One region of the Rhodoferax saidenbachensis genome, then DNA from elsewhere that is predicted to be linked to it. Evidence: predicted binding sites of a transcription regulator. Region 1 holds the regulator's gene; the other holds the start of a gene.
What was found. Region 1 encodes NrdR, which represses ribonucleotide reductase genes. Its sites were predicted from a motif close to CACNANATNTNGTG; they were not measured.
Positions count from the first base shown of each region.

Region 2: the regulator NrdR is predicted to act here: its motif matches at 1,367-1,380, upstream of RS694_RS17040 (ribonucleoside-diphosphate reductase subunit alpha).

Region 1 covers NZ_CP019239.1:2,565,899-2,573,662, reverse strand. Annotated here, with positions in the region: gene RS694_RS20285 (pilus assembly protein) at 1-1,759, shown strand, start outside; gene RS694_RS12300 (GspH/FimT family pseudopilin) at 1,768-2,325, shown strand; gene pilV (type IV pilus modification protein PilV) at 2,316-2,828, shown strand; gene RS694_RS12290 (PilW family protein) at 2,825-3,580, shown strand; gene RS694_RS12285 (pilus assembly PilX family protein) at 3,582-4,106, shown strand; gene RS694_RS20870 (type IV pilin protein) at 4,198-4,557, shown strand; partial or broken gene RS694_RS12275 (IS21 family transposase) at 4,657-4,912, opposite strand; gene nrdR (transcriptional regulator NrdR) at 5,111-5,560, opposite strand; gene glyA (serine hydroxymethyltransferase) at 5,661-6,905, opposite strand; ZMP/ZTP riboswitch at 6,947-7,073, opposite strand; gene RS694_RS12260 (lytic transglycosylase domain-containing protein) at 7,091-7,764, opposite strand, start outside.
Region 2 covers NZ_CP019239.1:3,558,761-3,566,524, reverse strand. Annotated here, with positions in the region: gene RS694_RS17040 (ribonucleoside-diphosphate reductase subunit alpha) at 1-1,268, opposite strand, end outside; gene ampD (1,6-anhydro-N-acetylmuramyl-L-alanine amidase AmpD) at 1,673-2,275, opposite strand; gene RS694_RS17025 (sigma-54-dependent transcriptional regulator) at 2,268-3,740, opposite strand; gene RS694_RS17020 (ATP-binding protein) at 3,719-5,464, opposite strand; gene RS694_RS17015 (PP0621 family protein) at 5,465-5,695, opposite strand; gene RS694_RS17010 (cytochrome C assembly family protein) at 5,692-6,510, opposite strand; gene ltrA (group II intron reverse transcriptase/maturase) at 6,583-7,764, opposite strand, start outside.

The DNA of each region.
Region 1 (7,764 bases):
AGTGACCCCTCCTGGGGGGTTCACCAACGCCGCAGACTACAACGCCTTCAAAACCGCCAACAGCGCGCGCAATATGGTGCTTGTTGGTGCCAATGATGGCATGTTGCACGCGTTCAATATCGGAAATATGACCGAGCTGGCGGCGTATATTCCTTCTGGCGTTTTTCCTCATCTGAAAGCGTTAACGGCCTCAGATTATGGTGTGAGTGGTGGCACTGATCACACCTACCATGTCAATGGATCTATTGCTAATCCAATTGACTATAAACCCAGTGCTGCTGGTGCGTGGAAGACCATGGTTGTGGGTGGTCTGGGTCAAGGTGGACAAGGTCATTACGCTTTGGATGTCACGAATACGACTAGCCTTGGTGCAGCGACCACTATGGTTAAGTGGGACTATACGGACGTCAATGACTCAGAAATAGGTTACTCCATGGGTTTGCCGATCATATCTAATGTGCGTACGTCGGCAACAACAACGGTACCTGCAGTTATTTTTTCCAACGGATATGAAAATAGCTTTGATGACACTGCTTCAGGCGGGCAAAAAACCGCTTCGAATACGTCAGCGCTATATATTGTCAAGGCCGATGATGGGACCTTATTGAAAAAAATAAGCCTACCCACTTCGGGAACTTACATAAGCCAAGGCCTTTCCGCTCCTTGGGGAGTTGACATTGCGCAAGACGGCATCTTGGACTATGTCTATGCTGGTGACGTCAATGGCAATATGTGGCGTTTTGATTTGACGGCCGACGTGGCAGCTGACTTTAAAGTAGCGACCAATGCAGGCGGCATTGCGGTCCCTATTTTTAAGGCCCCAGCCGGGCAGCCTATTACCATGCGCCCAGCTAGTTTAGGAGTGGCATCATCGACTGGCACCGGTATTGGCAATATGGTGCTTTTCGGCACTGGCCAATTGCTTAAAGATGCTGATCGCAGCACGACAACGACCCAGGCTTTGTATGGCGTATTGGACAAAATGGCCAGTTCAATAACAACGCTGACCATTGCTAGTAATTTCCAGCAGCAAACCATCACCGATGAGTACACGTTGGCTGCAGGCACCAATGCTGCGGGGGGGACTTACCGTAAAGTGAGTACCAACGATATTGACGTTACAGACCCTGCCTCAACCATGTTGGGTTGGTATATAAATTTGCCTACATTGTCAGAGCGCATGGTGATAACGCCTCGGATCTATAACAATAGAGTTAATTTCGGAACAGGTATCCCCATCGCAACGGAAAAATGCACACCGGGGGGGGATGGGTGGATCATGGGTCTGAACCCCCTTACGGGTTCTGTAGTTACCAAGAATAATCAAAAACCCTCCATTGGTATCGCCTTTTCTTTTCTTGATATCAATCTAGACGGCAAGTCGAGTGCTGCCGACCGATTGGCGTTTCCTAGTGGCGCTGCCTACGCTAGTGGTTTTAAGACTCCAGGTATTCCCACTGAGCTTACCTTTATCGCAACATCATCTGCACTAACCAGTGCTGCGCCCTTGGTAGGAGTAGACCCTTATGATGGTTCTGGTGGGTTTGTTGCCATGCGCGAGGCCAACTCGCAGGGCGTTGGTAAGGGCTACGGTGGTGGTGGCACGCAGGGGACGATGATCCCCCGGATAGATTCCGGGGACGAAGGAACTGTATGTAGTGGAACAGTGGGCAGTGATAGTGTTTCGTGCCGTAAGCTCAACAAGGCGCCTACAACTGGTGTCAAAGTTGAGTCCAGCACATGGCGTGAAATAAAGTAGGGCTGTTCATGTTGCTCTCCAAATTTTCCCCTGCAGCCGTAATCACCAACAAGACTCACCAGACGGGTTTCAGTTTGGTCGAGTTGATGGTGACCCTGGCCATTGCCGCTATCTTGCTTGTCATTGGTGTGCCCAGCATGATCGATTTGATCCGCGATGCGCGCCTGGCATCGCAATCAGACATGCTGGTCAGCACACTCAATTTGGCGCGGACTGAGGCGGTTAAGCAGCGCAACAATTTCCGGGTGTGCCCATCCGCTGCCCCCAATACCGATGCTCTATTAACCTGCGCTGCTGGAGCGGGTGCTTGGTCTACGGGGTGGATAACGATCTATCAGGACACCGCCAATGCCGGGGCTGCGAAAGCTATTACGCAGCGTTCGGTGGCCAGTTCAGATTTGACAGTTACAACCGCTGCAACTTCGGTAGAGTTCTCAGGCACCATTGGCAGTGCCACGGCTGCCACGAGCTTCGTTCTTTGTACCCCTAACCGCAAGCAACATTTGGTTGATGTGTCTCTGTCGGGGCACATCAGCAAACGCATTGGTACTACGGTATGTCCATAAATAGAACCGAATCTGGTGCCTCGTTAATCGAGGTCATGGTGGCAGTCACCATTCTCGGCTTTGGCTTGCTGGGCTTGGCCGGTATGCAAACTAAAACCGTCACCATGAATGACAGTGCCTACTACCGCAGCATTGCTGTAGACCTTGGCAATGATCTTGCGGATCGTATTCGCGCCATTCGCACGCCCTATATGGTCAATGTGGATGCGAACCCGCAGCCCCCCGCACCACCTGACTTTTCTCTATGCACTATTTATCTCACTACGGTGACTTGCGCCGCACAACAAACCAGCCCCAAAGACCGTAGTACGAATGCAGCATTGGTCACCACAGAGATGAGAGAGTGGGCGGCCTTGCTGCAAAAACAGTTGCCCGGCGCTACCTATAGTTTGGTACAGGCGGCGAGCAGCTCGACTGATTATTTCCGCTACACGCTGACCATCACATGGTTGGACGATAGAGGTACTGCTACCAACTCAAGCTACAGCATGGTGATCGAATGAAAACGCAGCAAAGTGGTTTTTCGCTGATTGAGTTCTTGATCGCCATTGCCATATCCATGGTTGCTATGGTGGCGGTAACAGAGGTTTACGTGTCGTCCAAGGCTAATTCACGGGTGCAAGAGATGCAAAACCGGCTGAGCGAGGACGGCCGGTTTGGTAACGCTATGATGCAGCGGGTCATTTCTCAAGCGGGCTATAGAGAAACACCCTCCAACGCCGTTGCCGCAGACCGCATTGGCATTGCGGCTAATGTTATTACGGTCAAGTTCAGGTCAGACGGCGCCAATCAAATGGTGTGTGACGGTTCAACCCCCGCCGTGGCCGATCAAACGGTAGTGATTAGGAAGCATGCGACTTTGCCTAAACTGATCTGTGATGCGGTTGACTGGATTGCGCCTGCAACGGCGGGGGCTGGCAATGGTACTGAACTTGTCGATTTCTCAGTCAAATTTGGAATTGACACCGGACCAGCGGCAACGAATGAAAATTTGGGCTGTGGCACCTCCGTTGCCTTACTTAAGCCACGTGATTGCATCGTAGATTCTTACGTCAGTGCATTGCCGGGTGGTGTAACGGCCGACCAGATTGTGGCGGTCAAGGTTTGTTGGATGCTTCGCACGGAGGCTACCGACGCCTCAATTGTCAAAGGCGCGAATGTGTCGGATTGTGCAGGAACCGCCATTGCCAATACACAGAACGACCGCAAGTTGTACCGCACCTTCAACACAACGGTGTTGTTAAGGAATCGCTAATATGATCTACTCACCAAGACAAAAAAAACAGCAAGGCTTTGTGCTTATTGTCACCATGATTTTGCTGATGGTAGTGTCGCTGCTGGCTGTGGGGGGCATGCGGGTGAGCGTGATGGGTGAGCGCATGGCGGGCAACGCCATGGACCGCAACCTGGCCAAATTGGCGGCGGAACAGGCCATAACCCAGGGGCTCGCAAAACTGCAGGCAAACTCGACAGTATGTCTCGATACGGGATGCGTAAACACCAATACCGTAGGAACGGGTGTGGCAATTGCGAGTGCAACGATGCCCAGTGTATGGAGCCCCACCGATTCTGTGGACGTTACTAAGGAGCTAGTGGCTGCAGGGGGACAAAAGTCCTCTGCAAAATACCTAATTAACTGGCTGAACAACGTCGCCTTTACTCCCGCTCTCAGCTCCAAAAGCACGTGCAAGGCTTATAGTGTGATGGGCAGGGGAGAGGGGAAAAACTCTGCGAGTGTCGTGGTGTTGCAAACGATTGCTTATGTGTGTCCAACAGATTGAAATTCAAATGATGAATAAACATGCCTCTAGCGACCAGCCAAGCCGCAGCAGTGGCCAAGGTCGGAGCCGTGGCTTCACGTTGATCGAGCTCATGATCACTGTAGCCATCATTGGTATTTTGGCTTCGATCGCGCTGCCGTCCTACAGAAGCTACATCGTTAAGACACGGCGCACCGAGGTTCAGCAGCAATTGGTCTCAGCCGCGCAAAATCAAGAGCGTTATTTCACAACCAATGGGCGTTACACGGCTGTTGCGGGCACAGCTGGGTGCGGTGCTGCGGCGCCAGTGGATACCGCTTTCTATACATTTGTAGCCACTTGTCCAAATACCAATAACTCGTTCTCAATTACCGCCACACCAGTGGGATCGCAAGCCAGTGACGGCACGCAAACGCTTGACAACACAGGTGCCAAGACCAATAGCGTCACCGCCAGCAAGTGGATTCTCTAATATAGTAGCGGGCTGCCCTAAAACAGGACATCGATGTCACCAGCCCCAAAATAGCAATGCCGACCCTGTAAAGCCAGCGCAGGAAGTATAGGCTGTCTAGATCCGCTTCAAATTGCGCCGCTGTTTTCGCGATTTTTTTGCCTCCATTCCCAGCCAGGTAGCCAGTTTTTCGGCATAGGGGGTCGAGCTCGCCAGAGCTGGCCCGCTTTGCATAGGTGGGCTCAGTCTCATCGGATCGCAGGTACTTCTTTACGGTGTTGCGAGCCATGCCTGTACGCCTGGAAATCTCGCGGATGGACATGTTCTCTCGCAATGCCCAACGCCTGATGACATTCAATGTCGCCACGTTTATCACTCCTAAGTTCCCCTGCTTTAAAAACTAGCAGGGTAGGTCCTACGTGGGTCAGTTTTGAATGGAAATTACTGTTCTAAGTGGGTCAGATTTCGACGGAATTCAACAGCGGGGCTCCACTTCACCCCCCACATGTCGCGGGCTCAACGGGTCGGTTTGTCATTTATGCTTTTTGCGACGCCCCCCCCCGTCGTTTTTTGCCTACCGCTGCACCTCATCCACCAACGTCTTGAACTCGTCAATATCCTCAAAACTCCGGTAAACGCTGGCAAAGCGCACATAAGCGACCTTGTCCAGCTTCTTGAGTTCGCGCATCACCAGTTCTCCGATCCGCGTGGACTGGACTTCGCGCAGGCCCAGGTTGAGGAGTTTTTCTTCGATGCGCTCGATGGCGCTGTCGATCTGCTCGGTGCTCACGGGCCGCTTGCGCAGGGCCAGGTTCATGGAGGCGAGCAGTTTGACGCGTTCGTATTCAATACGGCGCCCGTCTTTTTTGACGATGGCCGGAAAGTTGACGTCCGGGCGCTCGTAGGTGGTGAAGCGCTTTTCGCACGATCCGCACTGGCGGCGGCGGCGGATGAAGTCCCCATCCTCAGAAATCCGGGTCTCCACGACCTGGGTTTCAGAGTGGCTGCAAAAGGGGCATTTCATAGGGTAGGGGCGCTCAATTCAGTGCCAAATAGGTCTCTAGCCCTTATGGGGCAAGCGCAAGCAGCTATTAAAAAAGTAGCGTTTTCGCTTGCCATGAGGCTTAGCCGTAGACCGGGAAGCGTGAGGTCAGCGCGTGCACCTTGGCACGTACAGCCGCAATGTTGGCCTCATCGCGCGGGTTGTCCAGCACGTCGGCGATCAGGTTGGCTGTGGCGCGGGCTTCCTCGTCCTTGAAGCCGCGGGTGGTCATGGCGGGGGTGCCAATGCGCACGCCGCTGGTGACCATGGGCTTCTCGGGGTCGTTGGGGATGGCGTTCTTGTTGATGGTCATGTGGGCGGCGCCCAGTACAGCCTCGGCTTCTTTGCCGGTAATGCCCTTGGAGCGCAGGTCCACCAGCATCACGTGGCTGTCGGTACCGCCGCTGACGATACGCAGGCCGCGGGCCGTCAGTGTTTCCGCCACGATTTTTGCGTTGCGGGCCACTTGTTGCTGGTAGGTCTTGAACTCGGGCGCCATGGCTTCCTTGAATGCGACTGCCTTGGCAGCAATCACGTGCATCAGCGGGCCGCCTTGCAGGCCAGGGAAGATCGCGCTGTTGATGGCCTTTTCGTGCTGGGCTTTCATCAGGATGATGCCGCCACGGGGGCCGCGCAGGCTCTTGTGGGTGGTGGAGGTCACCACATCGGCGTGGGGCACGGGGTTGGGGTACACACCGGCTGCGATCAAACCTGCGTAATGCGCCATATCCACCATGAAGATGGCGCCCACGTCCTTGGCCACTTTGGCGAAACGCTCAAAGTCGATGGTCAGGGAATAGGCGGAAGCGCCAGCGATGATCAGTTTGGGCTTGGTTTCGTGCGCTTTCTTTTCCATCGCGTCGTAGTCGATGGCTTCGTTGGCGTCCAGGCCGTAGCTCACCACGTTGAACCACTTGCCGCTCATGTTGAGTGCCATGCCGTGGGTCAGGTGACCGCCTTCGGCCAGGCTCATGCCCATGATGGTGTCGCCGGGTTTCAGGAAAGCCAGGAAAACGGCTTCGTTGGCAGAGGCGCCGCAATGGGGTTGCACATTGGCGGCTTCGGCACCAAAAATCTGTTTGATGCGGTCGATGGCCAGTTGCTCGGCCACGTCCACGTGCTCGCAGCCACCGTAGTAGCGGCGGCCGGGGTAGCCTTCGGCGTATTTGTTGGTCAGTTGGCTGCCTTGGGCGGCCATGACGGCGGGAGAGGCGTAGTTTTCGCTGGCGATCAGCTCAATGTGGTGTTCCTGGCGTGCGTTCTCGGCCAGGATGGATGCCCACAGTTCGGGGTCGGCTTGTTCAACAAGGATATTGCGGTCGTACATGGCAGTCCTAAAAGACAAAGGGCCTGTGGGTCGACAAGACCCAGGGCTGCCCAGGCGAACGGCTGATCACAAGCCCGAGAGGGTTGCGGCACGCTTCCCAGTGGTGTCCCACGTCAGCGCCATGGGCCTTGGAGGGCCCGGCGCCTATCGCCAGTTGCGTGCAGGGCGAGTTTACCCGACGCCGCTTACGAGTTGGCCAAGCTGGCCACGTTTTCTGCAGCCACAGGCGCCTTGGTCGGCATGTGGACCGGAATCACCTGGGGGGGGGCCATGGGGACAGATCGGCCTGTCGCCACCACTTGCAGGCGGTTGTACTCTGCCATGACTTTGGCGGCGTAGCCTCCGTCGTCTTCCAGGTTGGCGGCGCCGACATAGTATTTCAGGCCACCTTCCAGCGAACCAGCACGGTTGATGCACTCCTGCAGCACCTTCACGCCCACGCGCAGGTTGGTCACCGGGTCAAATGCGGCCAGCTTGCCCCCAAAGTCCTGGTACTTATCGGTATGGACCTTGGTCATGACTTGCATCAGGCCTTGGGCGCCCACCGGGCTCTGGGCAAAGGGGTTGAAGCCGGATTCGATGGCCATGATGGCTAGGATCAGCGTCGGGTCCAGCTTGGTACGGGCACCGGTTTCATAGGCTTCGGCTACCAGCGCGCTCAGGGGTTCGGGCGCGATGTTGTACTTTTTGCTCAGCCAGTAGGCCACCGCGGCTTGCTGTTTGGGCAGGCTTTGGGGGTTGGTTGCGGTGGCACGGTCATTGGCTTCCATGTCCGTGGCAATGCCAGTCAGGGCGGTTTGACGGTTTTGCAGCCAGCCCATCAGCTGGATTTCGCCAGCCTGGCGGATTTCGGGGCGGG
Region 2 (7,764 bases), 990 kb from region 1:
ACCACCCCTTGCGATTCGCCGTTGGTTCCCTTGATATGGGAGCCCAGGGCGCGCACGCGTGTCCAGTCGTTGCCCAGACCGCCGGCGAACTTGGACAGCAATGCGTTTTCCTTGATGGATTCGTAAATGCCATCCAGGTCGTCAGGGACCGTGGTCAGGTAGCAGCTCGACAGCTGTGAACGCAGCGTGCCGCTGTTGAACAGTGTGGGTGTGCTGGACATGAAGTCAAACGAGGACAACACCTCGTAGAACTCGATGGCACGCGCTTCGCGGTCAATTTCATTCAGCGACAAGCCCATGGCCACACGCATGAAGAACGCCTGGGGCAATTCGATGCGGGTTTTGCCTTCGTGCAAGAAGTAGCGGTCATACAGCGTTTGCAGACCCAGATAATCAAACTTCAGGTCGCGGTCGGCCTTGAGTGCAGCGCCCAGACGTTTCAGGTCAAACTGTTGCAGTTTTTCATCCAGCAATTCTGCGTCCACGCCGCGCTTGATAAAGCCGGGGAAGTAGTCCACATAGGCTTCCTGCATGTCGGCTTGTGCCACGTCGCGGCCCAGCACTTCGCGCGAGATGGTATGGAACAGCAGACGCGCGGTGGCGTACGTGTAGTCCGGGTCCTTTTCAATCAGGGTACGTGCGGCCAGGATGGACGCTTTGTAGACTTCGTCCATCGGGACGCCGTCATACAAATTGCGCATGGTTTCGGCCAAAATGGGCTCGGCCTTGACGTCAGCGCCGAGTCCAGCGCAGGCGGTTTCGATTTTCAGACGCAACTGGTTCAGGTCCAGGGCTACGCGTTGGCCACCTTCCAGTACGTGCAGTGCGGGCGTGGGAGGCGCTTCCTGTGCAACCTGTTTGGCGCGCTCTTGCGTACGGCGTTCGCGGTACAGCACATAAGCACGGGCGATCTCATGGTGGCCGCCACGCATCAGACCCAGTTCTACGTGATCCTGCACGTCTTCTATATGGAAGGTGCCGCCACCGGGGCGTGAGCGCATGAGAGCACGGATGACCTGTTGCGTCAGGCCATCTACGGTTTCGCGCACGCTGGCGGACGCTGCGCCCTGGGTGCCGTGCACCGCCAGAAAGGCCTTCATCAAGGCCACGGCGATCTTGTTGGGCTCGAACGGGACCACTGCGCCGTTGCGGCGAATGATCTGGTAGTGGGCCAACGCGCTGGTTGCGCTGTGGTCCACGTCTGGGACGCTATGGGCCGTCAGGACTCCCGTGGCGACGGGGCTGGATACGTTTGAAACAGATTGCATGATTTCCTCGTCTAAATCAGTATTTTTTATGGCTTGGGCAGAACTGGTGCGTGATCAGAAAGAGCATTTCTTGGGCTTCTTTCGTTATGGGCAGCACACACTATATCTGGGGTCTGGATAGCTTACAAGCCACTACAGGTAGTGTATCTGCTGAAAATGACCCTGGAATGAATTCGCCCCCTGAATTTGCATAGGCGAGACTGTTTTGCCGATGCCTGCGACGACGGCTTCCGTTGTCGCGCAAGCCTTGTGGTTTGCGCATTCCAACGGGCTGGCGCAGTACTGGCGCTGCATTCCAGCCCATTTGCCCAGCATGGCCGCATGCCATCAGGGTTTAGCGGAAATCAGATCGGAAGGACCGCCGACTGGCAGGCCGAGGGTGATGCGAAAAAGCGCAAATCAATTCAGCAGATTTTTTTTACGCTATCGGGGAAACACTGAGGGGCAAGCCCCAGGGTGTGTTGCAAAAGTGCCCAATCCAGCCCTGGTCCGGGGTCCGCCTTGCGTCCGGGCGCGATGTGCTCGTGGCCCGCCAGGTGGGCGATGGGGTAGTGCTGCACCAGCGCTGGGCACAGGGCCTGCAGCGCCTCGTACTGTGCAGGGGTAAACGTGTCGCCCTCCAAGCCCTCCAGCTCTATGCCGATGGAGTCGTCATTGCAGTTATCTCTGCCCCGGTAGTGGGAGGTGCCTGCATGCCAGGCGCGGTCATCACAACTGACAAATTGCCAGATTTCACCACCGCGCTGGATATAGAAATGCGCAGACACCTGCAAACCCTCGATGCTTTTGAAGTAGGGGTGCTGTGACCAATCGAGCTGGTTGGTAAACAGCTCTTGTACTTGCGTTCCTCCATACACACCAGGAGGCAAGCTGATGGAATGCAGCACGACCAGGTCGATCTGCGCGTCTGCCGGACGTGCGCCGAAGTTGGGGGAGGGCAGGTGGCGTGCAAAACGGTACCAGCCCTTTTGCCAACTGGTGGCGTTGGTTTCACGCAGTTCAGGCATCGGGGCTTTCGCCAGGGGAAAGGGGGGCATCTATCTTCAACCGCGCAATGCGGTAGCGGATCTGGCGCAGGCTTAGGCCCAGACGCTGGGCCGCCACTGTCCGGTTGAATCCGGTTTCCTTGAGCGTTTGAACCAGAATGTCGCGCTCCTGCTGGTCCAGATGGCTTTGCAAATCGGTTGGCAGTGAAATTTCCGTAGAGAAGGGGCGGACTGTGGGGGGGGGCGTGTATTCGAGAGGGGCGGGACTGGTATTGGAAGGCTGCAAGTCGTCGAACTGCAGTACCTCACCGTCAGATAGGGCCACGGCACGGTGCAGCAGGTTCTCCAACTCCCGCACATTGCCGGGCAAGAGTTGCGTAGACAGTTGCTGCAGTGCTTGTTCGGACAGGTCGGGTACGGGCATGCCGGATTCCTCTGCAATCCGGGCCAACAGGGCTTCGCAGAGTACGGGCAGGTCTTCGCGGCGCTCCCGCAAGGGCGGCACGAAAATATCGATCACATTGAGCCTGTAATACAGGTCCTGGCGGAATTTCCCGGTGCTGACTTCGGCAGGCAGGTCTTTGTGGGTGGCGCTGATGATGCGCACATCCACCTGCTCTTCCTGGGCGGCGCCAATCGCGCGCACACAGCGCTCCTGGATGGCGCGCAAAAGCTTGGATTGCATGGCCAGTGGCAGATCGCCGATTTCGTCGAGAAACAGCGTGCCACCGCTGGCGCTCTGAAAGAACCCTGGCCGGTCCTGGGTAGATCCGGTGTAGGCGCCTTTTTTGGAGCCAAAAAACTCGGCTTCCAGCAGGTTTTCCGGGATGGCGCTGCAATTCACGGCCACCCAAGGGCCGCTGGCGCGGTGGCTGTTGGCATGCAGAGCGCCGGCGACCAGCTCCTTGCCGGTGCCGGATTCACCGCGGATCATGACCGGGGCCATGCTGCGCGCTACTTTGGCGATGCGTTCCTTGACGTTGCGCATGCTGGCGGAATCACCGGCCAGACGTGCCAGCGCTGCGGCTCCGCTGAGTGAGCGTGTTGCCGTTTCGGGCGGACGTGAGCCGGCCGCAGTCTTTTGGGGGGCATGGCGCGGTGAGACATCCTGTACCGCGGATGCCACCACAGTGCGAAATTGTTTCAAATCCACCGGTTTGGTCTGGTAGTCAAAAGCGCCCGCCTTGAGGGATTCCACCGCGTTCTCGGCCGAACCGTAGGCCGTGATCACGATACAGCGCTCAGTGCGCTGCTGGGTCTTCAGATCCTGCAGGATGTCGGTGCCCATACCGTCGGGCAGGCGCATGTCGGTGATCACCACGTCAAAACTATGGGAGGCCAGCAGTTGCCGGGCCTCCTGTACGCAGCCAGCTGTTTCCACACGGTAGCCTTCCCGCAGCAGGGTGAGCTCATAAAGCGTGCGCAGATCCGGCTCATCGTCGATGACCAGGACCTGGGCGTTGCTCAGTACAGCGTGGTTTGCCATGGGGTGGTGTTGAGGTTGGCTGGCTGGGTGTCGTTGGATGGTGTGTTCGCAAAGCCTATGACAAATTCATTGCCCTCCACGACCTGTCCGCGGGTCGGGCGGACATTGCGCTGGTAGAGGATGGTGGCGCCATGGCTTTCACACAATTCCCTGCAAATATACAGGCCCAGTCCACTGGAGCGGCTCTCGGACGAGAAGAAGGGCTCAAACAAGTGGCGCTCCACGGAGCGGTCCATCGGGGCGCCGTCGCTCCAGATCGTCAGGCGGGCCTGCTGCGACTCCGTGGTGCGGACGCCAACTTGTATCGCGTCCGGCTGGGAACTCGCATAGCGCCGCGCGTTGTCCAGCAGGTTGATCAGTACCCGGCGCAAATGGTCAGCGTCGAACGGCACGGCTGACTCTGTGTCAGGCAACTGGGTGGCCAGTTGCTGTTGGGCATTGTTTTGCATTGCCCAGTCGTGGCAGATGCGGTGCACCGATTCATTGATATGCACCAAGGGCGCCGCGTGTATGTCTTCCAGCGGCTGTACGCGTGACACATTGAGGATGTCCTCGACAATTTTCTCCAACCGTTTGGCATTCTGGCTGACCATGCCGGTGAGCCTTTTGAGCCGAGGGTCACTGAGGTCTTCGTCCAGAAGCGCATTGGCTTGTGCAATCGCGGCCAAGGGATTGCGAATCTCATGGGCGACGGCGGTAGACATGCGGCCCATGCTGGCCAGTTTTTCGGTGCGCATGCGCGCTTCCAGCTCGCGCAGGTCCTGCAGAAAAAGCACGCACAGACTTTCGCCATCCGTGCCTTGGGGGGCGGCGAGACGGGTGCGTGCACGCAGCCGGCGCGGGCCATGGCCTTCGTGCCGTATGGATACATCGGCTTCCTGGTTGTGCCCGGTGCCCACGCTCATGCGGGTGAGGTCCAGCAAAGGCCTCCATCCCGGCTCATCACGCAGGCCAAATCCCGTCGACTGCTGGGCCCGCCGTGATCCCAGTAACTGGCGGGCCGCCGGGTTGGCCGCCCGCACGCTCCCGGCGGTGTCCACAATCAGCACGCCATCGGGCAGGGACTCAATCACCAACTCATTGACCTGTCGCTGGATGCGTGCCGCCACCTGGCTGCGTCGCGCGCGCTGTCCCTCATCGGCCAATCGGGCAGACAACTGGTTGGCCAGCAGGGCGATGGCAAAGTAACCTACGCCGCTGAGCGCTGCCTGAACAAAATACGGTGTGGCGTCCATCGGGCTGCCCAGATACGTCCACAAAGTGCCGCCCAGCAGCAGCATCGTGACGCTGGCGGCGGTGCCCAGTGCCATGCGCAGCGAACCCAGCACGGCCGCCAGCAAAATGGGCAAGGCAAACAGCGGCGTGTAATTGAGGTTACTGCCCTGCATCCACTGCAGTGAAGCAAAGGTCAAAACGTCCAGCCCTACCAGCATCAGCCAGTTGCGGTTGAATGCACTGCCCAGCGGCTTGGGACTGGTCAGTAAGCGGGTGGCTACCGTGCCGGCAAAATAAGCCGCACTGACAGCGATCAGCCATTGGTTGTGGGCCGTCCCCGTGATGTAGAGCGCCAGCTGCAGCATCACCAAGACCAGGCCCAGCGTGAGGCGGGCCGTCATGAAGCCGCGCCACAGGCGTGTTAATTCGCGGGGGTCTTCGGTTGGGTCTGGTGAGGTGTCCAGCAGGGTGGGGCCAAACCAGGAGTGCGCGGGCGCGTCCTCCCGCATTCAGTGCTCCGCTATTTTCAGATGGGCCGCGCTGCAGTAGCTACCACGCGTGCCGGCAAAAGCATCCTGGGCGGGGATATGCAATCCGCATTGGCCGCAAGCCAGCATATCCATGGGAGCGGTTTGGGCGGCGGCTTTCTTTTGCGCCTTTTTCAACTGTTGCCCCGTGCGCGCGCTGCGCCAGCGCCAGGCGACCAGAAAGACCACCGCAAAAACCAACAGGTATTTCACAACGTGCGCCCCAAGACAATCTCCATCACAAAGCGCGAGCCTACATAGGCCAGCAGCAGGAAGGCCGATCCGGTATAGAGGACACCCACAGCCCGCTTGCCGCGCCAGCCAAAGCCCGCGCGACCTACCAGTAGCGTGGCGAAGGTCAGCCAGGCCAGCACCGAGAAGACGGTCTTGTGGTCCCAGTGCCATGCGTGGTCAAGGCCGTACAACACATCGCCATAACCAAAGCCGAGCGCCAGCGTCAGGCTTAGCAAGACGAAACCGCCCGCTACGAATCGGTAAGTCAGGCGCTCCAATGTCAGCAAGGGAAGGCCACTGTGCGGGTCTTCGGCGTGGCGAATGTGTTTTTCGGCCCGGGTCATGAACCAGGCGTGCACCACTGCCGTACCAAACAGGCCGTAACAGGCTACGCCAAAAGCCAGATGCATCGGCAACCAGACGGAGGCGGTGTTGGGCATGGCATTGCCCGGGAATATGAAAGCCAGCATCACCGCGGCCGCGCCAATGGCGCTCAGCGCCCAGCGGGTGGGCAGTTGCGGGAAGAACTGGCTCTCCACCCCGTACACCGCCGCTACCAGCCAAGTGGTCATGGACAGGGCGGGCGCAAAACCAAAACGGGCTGACGCGCCCCACAGGCTCCAGACCAGCACCGTTCCGTGTAACAGCCACGCTACGCCCACCCAGGCCTTGGCGGTGCGCATGCTCAAGTGCTGGGCCCGTAGCGCCGGCCAGGCATAGGCAATGGCGGCCAAAACCGACAGGATCAGCTGAACAGGGGGCGCACTGGCTAAAATGGAGGGTAGGGATTCCATCTTTCGATGATATCCCCCCCTAAGAACCGTGCTTGCGACTTTCACCGCACACGGCTCACGCACGACCACTGGCTACACAGCGTCATCAGGTTGCACAACCTTCGACTGCTTCGCCAGATTAAAGTCCCCCGTACTGGGGACCGGCTTGATAACCTTCAAACCTAGGGCGTGGACACGCCTGTGACAGATCGGATGTAACAGCACCCGATTGGAGAGAGCATCACTCCCGCCTAGCTGCCGATAGACGATATGGTGGTCGTCCATGTTTTCATCAGCCATGTCTATGTTTTGCTCACAGAGAGCGCACTTACCACCTTGGTCGAACCACAGCGAGGCCCTTTGCGCGCTCCAGATGGTTTCACCCATCCGTTGCACACGCAGTTTCTCGCCATAGGCAACCCAATCCGGGTGAAAGGGGTTGTAATCCCCCTTGACCTTGGTGTGTCGGACAATTTTCATATCCGAGAGGCGATACAGCGGTAGCGGTATCCTCTCCACACCCCCGAACGGGTCATCTTGCAATCCTGCGAACTGTTTGCGTGAACCACACTGTTTCCAGTAGTGCTCGTACACCCAGCCCGAAGTCTTGCGGGGGTGCCTTCGCAGACCCCAACGCATCAACCTCCAATAAATCAGAGAATCAATTTTGTTGAAGGTTTGCTTTGCAACCGTTCCCCTGTGGTACTGAGCCCAACCTTTGAAGATTGGGCTCAGGCGCTTTATCAGCGTTTCTGTTGGAACCGACACCGAAGTGGCGATGATTTCCTTCACCTTGCCGTAGAACGCTTTCACGTTTTTCTGGTTCGGCTTGATGAGCAGCTTGCCCCCGTATTTACGGAAGTTCCACCCTAGAAAATCAAATCCCTGATCGATATGCACGATGCGCGTCTTTTCCTCGGACAGCGTCAGTCCCCGCTCGCGCAGGAATTCCACAATCCAAGGTCGAACCACAGTTTCAAGCAACTCTTTCGAGCTGCCCGTCACCACGAAGTCATCTGCATACCTGACCAAGTTCACCTTACCCGCTGCGACCCCTTTGGCTTTCAACTTTCCCCGGAGGAATCGCATCAAACCAGTTTCGAGACCGTTGAGCGTGATGTTCGCTAACGTCGGCGAGATGATGCCGCCCTGCGGCGTGCCTTCATCCGTGCGCTGGAGTTGACCCGCGTCAATCACTCCAGATTTCAGCCACTTTCGCAACGTCACCTTGTCCATGTGGACGTGGTTCAGCAGCCAGTCATGGTTGATGTTGTC